Regions from separate parts of the Streptomyces sp. NPDC001604 genome, predicted to be linked through region 1. Evidence: riboswitches for the same ligand, from Rfam matches in the RefSeq annotation. Region 1 holds a riboswitch; the other holds the start of a gene.

The links. A riboswitch is a leader RNA that binds a small molecule or an ion and turns the genes downstream of it on or off. The one in region 1 is predicted to bind ZMP and ZTP.
Region 2: it holds a riboswitch for ZMP and ZTP, as region 1 does, so the genes downstream of both, ACFY1E_RS17755 (glycine hydroxymethyltransferase) here and ACFY1E_RS39215 (bifunctional 5,10-methylenetetrahydrofolate dehydrogenase/5,10-methenyltetrahydrofolate cyclohydrolase) in region 1, are expected to answer to the same signal.

The regions. Positions count from the first base shown of each region.
Region 1 covers NZ_JBIAUY010000020.1:188,305-195,698, reverse strand. Annotated here, with positions in the region: gene ACFY1E_RS39235 (IucA/IucC family protein) at 1-1,038, shown strand, start outside; gene ACFY1E_RS39230 (type III PLP-dependent enzyme) at 1,035-2,243, shown strand; gene ACFY1E_RS39225 (hypothetical protein) at 2,330-2,623, opposite strand; gene ACFY1E_RS39220 (nuclear transport factor 2 family protein) at 2,796-3,161, shown strand; ZMP/ZTP riboswitch at 3,413-3,496, shown strand; gene ACFY1E_RS39215 (bifunctional 5,10-methylenetetrahydrofolate dehydrogenase/5,10-methenyltetrahydrofolate cyclohydrolase) at 3,519-4,367, shown strand; gene ACFY1E_RS39210 (CU044_5270 family protein) at 4,368-5,342, opposite strand; gene ACFY1E_RS39205 (RNA polymerase sigma factor) at 5,335-5,895, opposite strand; gene ctaD (cytochrome c oxidase subunit I) at 6,001-7,394, shown strand, end outside.
Region 2 covers NZ_JBIAUY010000005.1:384,714-392,107, reverse strand. Annotated here, with positions in the region: gene ACFY1E_RS17780 (PLP-dependent aminotransferase family protein) at 1-106, shown strand, start outside; gene ACFY1E_RS17775 (DMT family transporter) at 234-1,076, opposite strand; gene ACFY1E_RS17770 (hypothetical protein) at 1,205-1,540, shown strand; gene ACFY1E_RS17765 (glutathionylspermidine synthase family protein) at 1,546-2,730, shown strand; gene rocD (ornithine--oxo-acid transaminase) at 2,744-3,949, opposite strand; ZMP/ZTP riboswitch at 4,054-4,143, shown strand; gene ACFY1E_RS17755 (glycine hydroxymethyltransferase) at 4,189-5,640, shown strand; gene ACFY1E_RS17750 (hypothetical protein) at 5,688-6,437, opposite strand; gene ACFY1E_RS17745 (hypothetical protein) at 6,535-7,394, opposite strand, start outside.

The DNA of each region.
Region 1 (7,394 bases):
CTCCGGGCCCACCCGGCCCTGCGCGCCGCCCTCGACCGCGGCGACATCCTCGACCTGGGCCCGGGCGGGCAGCCCTTCGCGGCCACCGCCTCGGTGCGCACCGTGTACGACGGGGAGACCTTCCTCAAGTTCAGCCTGAACGTCCGGATCACCAACTGCCTGCGAAAGAACAGCAGTTACGAGCTGTCCGGCGCCGTCGCCCTGACCCGACTGCTGGCCCCGGTACTCGCCGACCTGGCCGAGCGCTTCCCCGGCAGCTCGGTGCTGCGCGAGCCGGCGTACCGCGCGCTGGCCCTGCCCGGCCCGGACGGCACCCCCGACCGGGACCTGTTCGAGGGCTTCGGCGTCATCGTCCGCGAGGGCCTGCCGCGCCGCCTCGCCCCGGGCACGGTCCCCCTGCTCGCGGCGGCCGTCGCCGACGAGTACCCGACCGGCGCCGCCCATGTCTCCCGCCTCCTCGACGGAGCGGACGTACGCACCACCCTCGCCTGGTGGTCGACGTACCTCGACCTGCTCGTCCCACCCGTGCTGGCCGCGTACTTCGACCACGGCCTGGTCCTGGAACCCCATCTGCAGAACGTCCTGGTGTGCGTCGGCGCCGACGGCATGCCCGCGCAGGTCCTCTTCCGTGACCTGGAGGGCACCAAGCTGGTCCCCGACCACCACGCCCGGACGCTGGCCGCACTGCCACCCGACGTCGCGGGCCCGATGACGTACGACGCCCAGCGCGGCTGGGACCGGGTCGTGTACTGCCTGCTCGTCAACCACATCGCCGAGCTGCTGGCCGCCCTCGCCGATCTGCACCCGCAGGCCGAGGCGGCCCTGTGGGCCCGGGTGCGCGGCACGCTCCAGTCGTACGCCGACCGCCACGGCTGCCCGCCGAGGCTCGCCGCCCTGCTCGCCGGGGTGCCGCTGCCCGCCAAGGCCAACCTGCTGACCCGCTGGGAGCGCAAGGCCGACCGGGACGCCGGGTACGTCCGGCTGCCGTCCCCGCTCGCCGAGGACATCCTGCGCGACACGACCGGGAGCGCCCGATGACCGACCCGACGCCAGCGGTCCAGGAGCGCGTCCTGTCCCTGCCCGCCACCGAACTGCCCGCATACGTCTACGACTTGGCGGCGCTGCGTGCCCACGCCGCCGCGGTGCGGGCCGCACTGCCGGAGCGGGTCGAGGTGTACTACGCCGCCAAGGCCAATCCGGAGCCGGAGATCCTCGGCGCCCTCGGCCCGTACGTGGACGGCTACGAGGTCTCCTCGGGCGGTGAACTCACCCATGTGGCCAAGGCGGTGCCGGGCCGCCCGCTCGCCTTCGGCGGTCCCGGCAAGACACCGGACGAGGTGCGGGCCGCGCTGGAGCTCGGCGTCGAGCGTTTCCATGTGGAGAGCGAGTACGAGCTGCGCATGCTGGCCGAGCTGGCGCGGACGTGCGCGCCGGGGCGACGGGTGGCGGTGCTGGTCCGCGTCAATCTGCCGGTCGCGGACGGGGCACTGGCGGGCAGTTCGCTGGCGATGGGGGGCCGTCCGACGCCGTTCGGCCTGGACCCGGCGCAGGCCGTCGACGTCGTACGGGCGCTCGCCGACGGGAGGTACCCGCACCTCGAACTACGGGGTGTTCACGCGCACCTCGCCAGTGGCCTGGAGGCGGCGGAGCAGCTGACGGTGGCCGAAAGCGTCGTGTCCTGGGTGGCGGGTCTCGGTGTTCCGCTCGCCGAGGTCAACGTCGGCGGCGGGATGACCGTCGACTACACCGATCCGGAGCGCCGCTTCGACTGGGCCGCCTACGGCAGCGGACTCGCCCGTCTGACCGAGGCGCACCCCGAGCTGACCCTGCGCATCGAACCGGGGCGGGCACTGACGGCGTACTGCGGCTGGTACGCCACCGAGGTGCTGGACGTGAAGCGCAGCCACGGCGAGGAGTTCGCGGTGGTCCGGGGCGGCACGCACCACCTGCGGACCCCGGCGACGAAGGGGCACGACCAGCCCTGTTCCGTGCTGAAGGTGGACGCCTGGCCGCACCCGTGGCCGCGGTCGGCCGCCGAAGGTGACCAGGTCACGGTGGCGGGACAGCTGTGCACACCGAAGGACGTCCTGGCCCGCCGGGTCCCCGCGCCGGGGCTCAGGGCCGGCGACCGGGTGGTGTTCTCGCTCGCGGGCGCCTACGCGTGGAACATCTCGCACCACGACTTCCTGATGCACCCCCGGCCCGGTTTCCACTTCCTTCACCCTTCAACAGCAGGGTCGTGATCAGGTCACCGGCACAGCGAAAGGGCCGCCCGTCTCCGGGCGGCCCTTTCGCTGTGGGGGGGAACGTTCGATGCTGCGTCGGCGGGTTACAGGGCCCCCGGGAACCCGCTGGCGGCTCCCATGCGGGCGACCCGGTCCAGCTGCTCGAGGTTGTTGAGGCGGTTCAGGTTCCGCAGCTGCTGGGAGGGGCGCGGCACCTCGGCCCTGCGCTCCGCCGGGATGCCGCTCTGGGCGAGCGAGTCGAGCGTGGCGATCGGGTTGAGCTCGCTGGCGTCCTTGTTCTGGATGGTCGCGTCGGACGCACAGGCAAGCGGTGCGGCAAGGGCGGTGATTCCTGCGGCGAGACCAACGGCGGCGACGATACGTCGTGTTGAGATCATGCTTCCCACAACGCCGCCGGGCCCGCGGCGGTCACGGCCGCGCCCCGCCGCTCACCCGTCAGGGGCAGTGCTCCGGCTGCGCTTGCCGACGCTGCCGCAGCGGAGGAGCCTCATAGGAGGGGTCCTTCGCGGCCCGCAGCTCCTCGGGTCGCGGCCCTCGAAGGAGGTCATCATGGGCACCACGGCAACTCCCGGCTTCAGCGCGGACACCCTGCGCAAGGGGGTCGAAGGACACACGGCGGCGGATCTTCTGTCGCTCTACGCGGACGACGCGCAGATACGCATCGTGGACCGCAACACCCAGCCCAGCCAGCCCAAGGTCCTGCGCGGTCGCCAGGAGATCGGCGAAATGTTCGAGGACATCTACAGCCGCGACATGACGCACCACGTGGACCAGTGCATCGTTCAGGGTGACCACGCCGCCTACAGCCAGTCCTGCCAGTACGCGGACGGAACGCGTGTCCTGGCCGAGTCGATGATCACGCTGCGCGACGGCAAGATCGCCGAAGAGGTCCTGATCCAGGCGTGGGACGAGTAGGACGAGCAGGAGGCAGAATCGCGAGGGTCCAGATCACCTCCCGGTTGACCTGGACCTTCTCGGTCCGTGCGGCGCTCGGGCGGGTGCGTCCGGCCGGGCCTCGGACAGGTACGGCACAACGGCTGGCGTCGCTGGCTCTGCTGCGGTCGATGCTGAGAGCGAGGCGGTCCCGGGCGCTGCCTGCTGCGCGAAGGCGGCGCGGCCTGCACCGGTGAGCGGTTCCTGACCGCCGTGGCGGCTCGGCTAGTGTGAGGGCGGGCCGTGACTGGCGCTGAGGTGGAGCACCACCGGGGAGCGGCCACGCAGAGTCGATGCCGTGCGCCTGGGCACACGTCACCCCCTGCCCAGGAGTGGATCATGCCCCAGGCCCGGCTCATCGACGGCACCTCCCTTGCCCGGCGCATCGTCGAGGACACCGCCAAGCGGGCGGCCGACCTCACCGCACGGACCGGAACGGCGCCCTGCCTGGCGACGGTTCTGGTCGGCGAGGACCCTGCCTCCGTCACCTATGTCCGGATGAAGCGCAACCGCTGCCGCAAGGCCGGCATCGAGTCACGGCAGGTGGAACTTCCCGCCGCCACGACCACCGAGGAACTCGTCGGCGCGCTGCGTTCCCTGTCGGACGACCCGGGGGTGCACGGCATCCTGCTGCAGCACCCGATGGGCGAGCACATCGACGAGCGGGCCGCGTTCGAGGCGATCGCGCCCGAGAAGGACGTCGACGGTGTCACCTTCGCCTCGTTCGCGACGATGAGCTTCGGCCTGCCCGGCTTCGTGTCGTGCACGCCGGGCGGCATCATGCGGCTGCTCGACGAGTACGGCGTCGACCCGTCCGGGAAGCGGGCCGTGGTCGTGGGCCGCAGCGCCATCCTCGGCAAGCCGGCCGGCATGCTGCTGCTCGCCCGCGACGCGACGGTGACGTACTGCCACTCCCGTACCCGGGACCTGTCCTCGGTGGTGCGGGAGGCGGACATCGTGGTCGCCGCCGTGGGGCGGCCGCGGTTGATCCGGGGCGAGGACATCAAGCCCGGCGCGGTCGTGATCGACGCCGGCTACAACCCGGGAAACGTCGGCGACGTCGACTTCGGCTCCGCCGTGGAGCGGGCCGGTCTGATCACTCCGGTGCCGGGCGGTGTCGGTCCGATGACGATCGCCACGCTGCTGGAGCAGACCGTGGAGGCCGCCGCCCGGCAGCTCGGGGTGTGATCAGGGCATCCAGGCGCTGTAGTCCATGACGTCGCCGGCCTTGACGCCGTACTGCCGCTCCGCCCTGGTGAAGACGGTCTCCAGGCCCAGGACCGCACCGGTGGACGGCTGCATGATCAGCATCCGCCGGTAGCCGGCGCCCTCGTACTCGTACGCCTGGCCGCGGCGCCCGAGCCGGTCCGTGACCTGGCCGACCGGCCGCAGCCCCTCGGTGCCCGCGAGGAGCCGGGCCAGCGCCGCGGACTCGCGGGCGCCGAGGGTCCAGTGGTCGAGCAACACCCCGACGGCGTCGAGGAGTTCCGGGGTCGTCAGCTTGGTTCGGGTGTACGAGGCCTCCTGGAGATAGGCCCGCAGCAGCGCCGTGTCGTTCGGCGGGGGTGACTCGGGCGGGGCGTCGCTCCAGCTGGGCGGAAACGTCTGGCTGCTGATGACATGGCCGTCCTCGACCAGGTGCGGATCACCCCCGTCGTCTCGCAGGACCGGCCGGCCGGGGTGGCGTGGGTCGGTCGCCACCACGAGCTCGGTGTGGCTGCCGTCGGCCTTCCAGCGCACGACGCGCTCCTCGGGGAGCGTGATCGGGGGCTTGTCGTCGCTCATGCCGAGGCTCCAGGACTGCACATGCGTGCCCTTGCGCAGCTTCGGCGCATCCTCCGCCGTGGCCTGCCGCTCTGCCCGGTCGGCCAGTACCCGAAGGGGCACGGGGGTGGAGTCCGCCTGGACGACGAGCGGGCGGGGCGCGGCAATCGCGGGGGTGGCGCCGGGGCCGCTGAACAGCAGCGTCAGCGCGGTCGCGGCGACGACGGCGGTGGCGGCGAGACCCCAGACGAGCCGGGTGCGGCGGCGGCCCGTGGGGCGTTGGTGCAGCAGCCGGTTGAGCCGTCGTTCGGCGTCGTGGTCGAGAGGGCCGTCACCGTAGTGGGGGCCGTCCACCGGCACCGGGTTGGCGCGGCGCAGGAGTTCGAGTTCGTCAGCCATGGCCGTGTTCCTTCGAGGGGGTCGCGTCGGCGGAGGGCGCGGTGGGGCGCAGAGGACCCATGCGGTCTATCTCGGCTCTCAGCCGGCGCCGGGCACGGTGCAGCCGCATCGATGCGGCCCTCGTTCCGCAGCCGAGGGCGACGGCGACCTCGTCGATGCCCAGTTCCTCCCATGCCGTCAGGCGCAGCACCTCCTGGTCGGCCTCGGACAGCCGGGCCAGCGCCTCGTGCACCCAGCCGCCCGGTGTCTCCGCATCGGGGCTCGCCACGATCTGCCGGCCGTGCGCGGTCTCGTCGTTGCCCAGGCGGTCGACGAGCCGGCGGCGCCGCCCGTAGCCGCGTACCGCGTTCGCCAGGCAGTTGCGGGCCACGCCGTACAGCCAGGGCAGTGGGGATCCCGGCAGGTCGGCCCGGCGTCGCCAGGCGACCGTGAACACCTCCGCCACCACTTCCTCCACCTCGCTGGTCCGCCCGTCCAGTCGCCGCGCAACATAGCGGCTGACCGCCCAGTAGTGCTCGCGATAGGCAGCGGCGAAGATCTCGTCGTTGCTCATGTCCCGTTCGTGTCCGGCACCATCCGGATCGTCACACCCGTTTCCGTGATTCTCCTCGCGTCACCCGAGTGTGACCGGCGGGCCCGGATCGGACACAGGCGGGGCATGAGGCACCTCAAGTGGCTGACGACCACTGATCACAAGACGATCGGAACGCTGTATCTGGTCACGTCGTTCGCGTTCTTCCTGATCGGCGGCGTGATGGCGCTGCTGATGCGCGCCGAGCTGGCCCGTCCGGGTCTGCAGATCATGTCGAACGAGCAGTTCAACCAGGCGTTCACGATGCACGGCACGATCATGCTGCTGATGTTCGCGACGCCGCTGTTCGCGGGCTTCGCCAACTGGATCATGCCGCTGCAGATCGGCGCCCCGGATGTGGCGTTCCCGCGGCTGAACATGCTCGCGTACTGGCTCTATCTCTTCGGCTCGACCATCGCGGTGGGCGGCTTCCTCACCCCGCAGGGTGCGGCCGACTTCGGCTGGTTCGCCTACTCCCCGCTGTCGGACGCGGTCCGCAGCCCGGGCGTCGGCGCCGACCTGTGGATCATGGGTCTGGCCTTCTCCGGCTTCGGCACCATCCTCGGTGCGGTCAACTTCATCACCACCATCATCTGCATGCGCGCGCCGGGCATGACCATGTTCCGCATGCCGATCTTCACATGGAACGTGCTGCTGACCGGCGTTCTCGTGCTCCTGGCCTTCCCGGTGCTGGCCGCGGCCCTGTTCGCGCTGGAGGCGGATCGCAAATTCGGTGCGCATGTCTTCGACGCGGCCAACGGCGGTGCCTTGCTCTGGCAACACCTCTTCTGGTTCTTCGGCCATCCGGAGGTGTACATCATCGCGCTGCCGTTCTTCGGCATCATCTCCGAGGTCATCCCGGTCTTCTCCCGCAAGCCGATGTTCGGCTACATGGGCCTGATCGGCGCGACCATCGCCATCGCGGGCCTGTCCGTGACCGTGTGGGCCCACCACATGTACGTCACCGGCGGTGTGCTGCTCCCGTTCTTCTCCTTCATGACGTTCCTCATCGCCGTACCGACCGGCGTGAAGTTCTTCAACTGGATCGGAACGATGTGGAAGGGGTCCCTGTCCTTCGAGACCCCGATGCTCTGGGCGACCGGCTTTCTGATCACGTTCGTCTTCGGCGGTCTGACCGGCGTGATGCTCGCCTCGCCACCGCTGGACTTCCCGACCTCCGACACCTACTTCGTCGTCGCCCATTTCCACTACGTCATCTTCGGCACCGTCGTCTTCGCAATGTTCTCCGGCTTCCACTTCTGGTGGCCCAAGTTCACCGGCAGGATGCTCGACGAGCGCCTGGGGAAAATCACCTTCTGGACGCTGTTCGTCGGCTTCCACGGCACCTTCCTGGTCCAGCACTGGCTGGGGGTGAACGGAATGCAGCGGCGGATTCCGGACTATCTGGCGGTGGAGGGCCTGACGACGCTCAACACGGTGTCGACGATCTTCTCGTTCCTCCTCGGAATGTCGTTCCTGCC
Region 2 (7,394 bases), on a different contig from region 1:
GCCGCACGACGCGCTGGTGGTGGGGTACGGGACCCCGACGGACAGCGCATGGGCGGGCACCCTGGACGCGCTGTGCGCGGCACTGCCGGAATCGACAGAACCGTAACTGCGCTGTTCTCCCTTCCACGACGGCCGCCCTGCCACACCCGCAGCACGGGCGGGAGCGCCGCCGGCGCACCCGCACGATCCGGCGCCGCGGCCGCAGCTGGTCGGGCCGTCCCGGCGGGATTCCCTCACGCGGCCGCTTCCGTGGTCGGGGCGTCCACGGTCGGCGCCTCCCCGAACCGCGCAAGCGCCAGCGCCCCCGCGACCGCGACCAGGAACCCCAGCACCGCAAGCCAGGCCAGCCCGTCCCGGGTGCGGTCCCCGAGCCACACCACGCCCACCGCCGCCGGTCCGATCGTCTCGCCGATCACCATCCCGGCGGTGGCGGTGGTCACCGAGCCGCGCTGCAACGCCGACGTGAGCAGCAGGAAGGCGGCGCCCCCGCCGATGACGAGGGCGTAGGTGGCCGGATTGGTGAGCAGCTCCGACGGTGCGAGCGAGTCGATCAGCCGCACCGACACCTCCACCACCCCGAACCCGAACCCGGCTCCCAGGCCGAGCACCAGCGCCCGCCCCCGCCCGGACCACCGCCCTCCGAACAGCCCGAGCAGCAGCACCACGACGGCGATCGCGAGCATCGCGTACTTCAGCTCCGTCGACCCGTGACGGTCCCCCTCGGCCCCAGAGGCGAGCCCCAGCATGGCGAGCCCGGCGCACACCACCCCGACCGCACCCCACTCCGTCCCGCTCAGCCGCACCTGCAGCAGTCGCGCCGCGACCACCCCGGTCACCGCCAGACTGGATGCGAGCGCCGCGGCGACCGCGTAGATCGGGATCGACCGCAGGGCGACGATCTGGAACAGGAACCCCAGCCCGTCCAGCGCCAGCCCGGCCAGATACCGCCACTGCCGCAGGGCCCGCAGCAGCAGCGCCGCCTCCCCGCCCTCACCCGTGTCGGCCGACCGCGCGGCAACCGCCTGCAAAACCGTCGCGGTACCGAAGCAGACCGCCGCGCCCAGCGCGCACACCATCCCAAAGATCACAAAGTGACTGTAGGGGAGAGCCCCACAGGAGGGGTGCCTGGGGCTGGGCTCTTACCTCTCTTTAGGCTGTGGCCCGGACAACGCAGGACAGCCACATCGAACGGGGAGACACAAACGTGGCGGACACACGCCGGCAGCTACGGTCGGGCACCGTCGTACTCGGCGGCATGGGCCTCCTCGCCGCGGCCCTCACCGCCTGCTCCTCCGAACCCGACAAGCGTTGCGTGGACCGCGACAGCTACAACCTGGCCAAGGGCTACAAGGTCGTCGCCGACAAGAACTGCAAGTCCAGCAACACCTCCGTCCACGGCGCCTGGCACTACGGGGGCGAGAAGGAGGACGGCTGGGTCGACGGCGGGTCGTTCACCAAGCCCCGCAGCTCCTCCGGCGGTTCCGGCCACGGGGTGTCCCGGGGCGGCTTCGGCGGCGGCGAGGGCAGCTCCGGCGGCTGAGACCCATGCAGCGACACACCCTCACCCCCCGCCCCGACTGGCAGCGGACCGTCGAGGAGCAGGGTCTCGTCTACCCCGTCACCCGCCACCCCGACGGCTCCCTGCGCCCCTACTGGGATGAGAGCGCCTACTACTCCTTCACCCTCGACGAGGTCGAGGCCCTGGAGGAGGTCGTCGAGGAACTCCACCGCATGTGCCTGGCCGCCGCCGAGCACATCGTGACGCAGGACCGCTTCCCCGACCTGGGCATCACCGACCCGCGCGTGGCCCAGGCGGTGGCCGAGGCCTGGCACCGCCGCGCCGAACTCCCCTCCGTCTACGGCCGTTTCGACCTCCGCCACGACGGCACGGGACCGGCGAAGCTCCTGGAGTACAACGCCGACACCCCCACCTCCCTGGTCGAGGCCGCCTCCCCCCAGTGGTTCTGGATGGAGGACCGCTTCCCGGGCGCCGACCAGTGGAACTCCCTCCATGAACGCCTCGTCGCCGCCTGGAAGAAGCAGGCCGCCCTCCTCCCGCCCGGCAGCCCCCTCTACTTCGCACACTCCTCGGCCGACGAACTCGGCGAGGACCTGATGACCGTCGCCTATCTGAAGGAGACCGCCGAGCAGGCGGGCGTGGACACCGACTGGATCTCCATGGAGGAGATCGGCTGGGATCCGCTCTCCGGCCGCTTCGTCGACAACCAACTCCGCTTCATCCGCAGCTGCTTCAAGCTCTACCCGTGGGAGTGGCTCACCACCGACCGCTTCGCCGGTCATGTCCTCGACACCCTCGACAACGGCGGCGGGACGGGCACCACCCTGTGGATCGAGCCCGCCTGGAAGATGCTGCTCAGCAACAAGGCGCTGCTCGCCGTCCTCTGGGAGCTGTACCCCGGCCACCCGAACCTCCTTCCGGCGTATCTGGACGGCCCCCGAGATCTTGCCTCGACCACCGGTTACGTCGCCAAGCCCCTGCTGGGCCGCGAGGGAGCCGGCGTCACCATCCACCAGCCCGGCACCGAACCGGTCCCGCACGAAGAGGCCTGCTGCTACCAGGAGTTGGCCCCACTGCCCGCCTTCGACGGCAACCATGTCGTGCTCGGCGCCTGGGTGGTCGACAACGAGTCGGCGGGCCTGGGCATCCGGGAGTCCTCCGGCCTGATCACGGACGAGTACGCCCGCTTCCTGCCGCATGTGATCCTGTGACGCGCAGGAGCCGCTAAAGGCCCAGCACGCCCCTCAGCTGGGCCAACCCCCAGTTCAGATCCTCCTTCTCGACGACGAGGGGCGGCGCGATCCGCACCGTCGGCCCATGGGTGTCCTTCACCAGCACCCCCCGCTCCATCAGCTTCTCGGACACCTCCCGCCCGCTGCCGTACTGCGGCGCGATGTCGATGCCCGCCCACAGCCCCCGCCCGCGCACCGCCCGCACCCGCCCCGTGCCGGTCAACGCCCCCAGTTCCCGGTGCAGATGACCGCCCAGCTCCGCGGACCGCGCCTGGAACTCGCCCGTCCGCAGCATCGCGATCACCTCCAGCGCCACCGCGCAGGCCAGCGGATTCCCGCCGAACGTCGAACCGTGCTCACCGGGCCGGAACACTCCGAGCACATCGGCCGACGACACCACCGCCGACACCGGCACGATCCCGCCCCCCAGTGCCTTGCCGAGCACATACACATCCGGCACCACCCCCTCGTGCTCGCACGCGAAGGTCTTTCCGGTCCGGCCGAGACCCGACTGGATCTCGTCCGCCACGAACAGCACGTTCCGCTCGCGCGTCAGCTCCCGCACCGCCGGCAGATAACCGGCCGGCGGCACCAGCACCCCCGCCTCGCCCTGGATCGGCTCCAGCAACACCGCCACCGTGTTCTCCGTGACCGCCGACCGCATCGCCGTCAGGTCCCCGTACGGCACGATCTCGAAGCCCGGCGTGTACGGGCCGAAGTCCGCCCGCGCCTCCGGGTCGGTGGAGAAGCTGACGAGGGTCGTCGTACGGCCGTGGAAGTTGTTGCCCGCCACCACGATCTTGGCCATCTCCGCGGGCACGCCCTTGACCCGGTAGCCCCACTTCCGGGCCGTCTTCACGGCCGTCTCCACCGCTTCCGCGCCGGTGTTCATCGGCAGCACCAGCTCCATCCCGCACAGCTCGGCGAGCTCGGAGCAGAAGGCCGCGAACCGGTCGTGATGAAACGCCCTCGACGTCAGCGTCACCCGCTCCAGCTGCGCCTTCGCCGCCTCCACCAGCCGCCGGTTGCGATGCCCGAAGTTGAGCGCCGAATAACCGGCCAGCAGGTCCAGATACCGCCTCCCTTCCACATCCGTCATCCACGCCCCGTCCGCGGAGGCGACGACCACGGGCAGCGGATGGTAGTTGTGCGCACTGTGCGCGTCGGCGGCGGCGATGAGCGCGTCCGTCGTGGTCACGGGACCTCCCGGGGGTGTGGCAGCCCTGCAGCGGCCCCCTCTTCCTATCGTCGCTCGCATGGTGGACGCGGGACCTGCGCTCTCCGGCGTGGCCGGTAGGCTGATCGACGGGTCGTGACTGGCGCGCAAGGATGGGACGGACCATCGGGGAGCGACCCGTGCGTGACCGAGTGCCGTGCGCCTGGGCCAGACCGAGAACCGTGACCGCTTGCACGCCACGCCACCCGGAGGCCGACGACATGTCAGAGCAGCAGCCCCTCTCCACCGAGTCCACCGCCTTCCGTGCCGCCCTCGACGTGATCCGCGCCGTCGAGCCACGCGTCGCGGACGCCATCGGCCAGGAGGTCACCGACCAGCGCGAGATGCTCAAGCTGATCGCCTCCGAGAACTACGCCTCCCCGGCCACCCTCCTCGCGATGGGCAACTGGTTCAGCGACAAGTACGCCGAGGGCACCATCGGCCGCCGCTTCTACGCAGGCTGCCGCAACGTCGACACCGTCGAGTCGCTCGCCGCCGAGCACGCCAAGGAGCTCTTCGGCGCCCGCCACGCCTACGTCCAGCCGCACTCCGGCATCGACGCCAACCTGGTCGCCTTCTGGTCCGTCCTCGCCGACCGCGTCGAGGCTCCCTTCCTGGAGAAGACCGGCGCCCGCCAGGTCAACGACCTCACCGAGGCCGACTGGGCCGAGCTCCGCCAGGCCTTCGGCAACCAGCGCATGCTCGGCATGTCCCTGGACGCCGGCGGCCACCTCACCCACGGCTTCCGGCCGAACATCTCCGGCAAGATGTTCGACCAGCGCTCCTACGGCACCGACCCCGCCACCGGCCTCATCGACTACGAGGCCCTGCGCGTCTCCGCCCGCGAGTTCAAGCCGCTGATCATCGTCGCCGGCTACTCCGCCTACCCGCGTCTGGTGAACTTCCGCATCATGCGGGAGATCGCCGACGAGGTCGGCGCGACCCTGATGGTGGACATGGCGCACTTCGCCGGCCTGGTCGCGGGCAAGGTGCTGACCGGCGACTTCGACCCGGTCCCGCACGCCCAGATCGTCACCACCACCACCCACAAGTCGCTGCGCGGCCCGCGCGGCGGCATGGTCCTGTGCGACGACTCCCTCAAGGACCAGGTCGACCGCGGCTGCCCGATGGTCCTCGGCGGCCCGCTCCCGCACGTCATGGCCGCCAAGGCGGTCGCCTTCGCCGAGGCGCGTCAGCCCTCCTTCCGGGACTACGCCCAGCGCATCGTCGACAACTCCCGCGCACTGGCGGAGGGCCTGATGCGCCGCGGCGCCACCCTCGTCACCGGCGGCACCGACAACCACCTCAACCTCATCGACGTGGCCACCTCGTACGGCCTCACCGGCCGCCAGGCCGAGGCGGCCCTGCTCGACTCGGGCATCGTCACCAACCGCAACGCCATCCCCGCCGACCCCAACGGAGCCTGGTACACCTCCGGCATCCGCATCGGCACCCCCGCCCTGACCACGCGCGGCCTGGGCACCGCCGAGATGGACGAGGTCGCGGGCCTCATCGACCGCGTCCTCACCACCGCCGAGCCGGGCACCACCAAGTCGGGCGCCCCGTCCAAGGCGCAGCACGTCCTCGACCCGAAGATCGCGGACGAGATCTCCCACCGCGCCACCGACCTCGTGGCCGGCTTCCCGCTGTACCCGGAGATCGACCTGGGCTGACCAGGGCCCTCTCTTGAATTGTCAAAGATCGATGGCGTCGGTGACGCTCAGAGGTCGATGAGTTCCTGGCGTGGTTCCTCCCGCGGCGGTCCGGCACCCTGCCGGGCCGCCGCGCGCCGTATCAGCAGCGCCCCGCCGACCCCGACCGCGAGCCCCAGGGCCCCTCCGGGCACCGCCCACCAGACACTGCTCCAGCCGGCCCCCTGCCCGGTGGCCTGCCGCCCGGCGGCCCCGCTCGCGCCGCGTCCGGCCGCGGCCGCCCCGTCGCCCAGCACTTTCGCCTGCTCCAGCTGCACAAAGACCGAGCGCGGTGCCCGATGCCAGCGGATGTCGTCGTCCTGGACGGCCGGCGCGGGATCGCTGCGTACCCAGGGCGTGCCGTCCGCCGCCACCAGCAGCTGGTCCTGCCGTTCGACGGCGACGTCACCGCCCGGCGGACGCCTCGTCTGCGGCCAGCCTCCGATCCCCGTCAGCCCCCAGACCACCGTGAAGTCCACCGGCGGGTAGCGCCCCTCGACCCAGGCGTCCGGCACCCGCTCCGTCCCCGCGTAGGTCGGCCGCAGCAGCTGGCGCAGGCGGCCGAAGGCCGGCTCACCGGAACGCAGCACCGTCGTCTGCCCGGTGCCGACCGCGATGATCATTGCCAGGTCGGGGACGTCCCGGACCTGCCCCTGCGCCGCCGCGTCGCTCCCGTCGGATGCCGTGGCCACCGGCATTCCGCACAGGGCCACGGCCACCACCGCCGTGAAGAGAGCGGCGACCCGCACCCTCGCCCGACTGCCCCTCCACGAACGCATCCAGTCCCCCAACCGGTCGGTGCCGTGCGGCCCTTCTGCAACCGCGTGTCACTTCTGGTACACCGCCCGAACCGTCGGGGTTCCCACCCCGGCCGCGCTATTTCGAGGGCTTCTCCAGCGACTTCGCGATCTCTGCGGCACGATGCTCGGACGCCACGCCCTCCAACCGGAGTGTCACGGCCCCCGCACCCGTCCGGTGGCTCCACAACAGCGTCGGCCCCGCGGTCCGCTCGCTGCGCGTGAAGCGGTTCCCGTCGGTGTCGACCAGCCAGAAGCTCAGCAGGTGCGGGCGGGGGAACCACAGCGCATAGTCCTGCACACCGTCCGCCGAGGGCTCCTTGCCCAGCTCGATCCACTCCGGTGCCTCGCGCACGACCTTGGTGAAGCCGACGTCCAGCCGCTCCGGAAACTCGTCCAGGCGGACCGTGCGCCCGCCCTCTCGCCAGCACAGGCTCACCAGAAAGCGGCCGTGCGGCTCGCTCGTCACCGCCACCGTGTCCGGCACGCCGAGCGCGTCCGGTACCAGCGGCTCGAAACCCGCCCGGTGCCCGGCTTGTCCGAGCGACACCGAAGTGCCGCAGCCCGGCACCGAGACGCCCGGCGAGGGCACCGCCGACGGGTCGTACCGCAGCTCGACCCCGCCGAAGCCGAACCAGTCGAAGACCGCGGCCCGCACCGGGGGTGTGAGCACGAGAACCGTCAGCAGACCGCACAGGACCGTGGTCAGCGAGCGCCACCGCAGCCGGGTCCAGCGCCGGACCGTGCGCAGCCGCTCACGGGAGCCCCGGGGCTCGGCCACCGGGACCGGCACCTGCTCGGCCAGTATCTGCCCCAGCACCCGCTCGACCATCGTCTCGGCGCTGGGAGAACCGCCGGGGCCGTCGCTCCAGGGCGCATCCAGGGACCGGCCCAGCGCCCGCAACTCCTCCGGCAGCCGCGAAGGGCCGCCCTCACCGT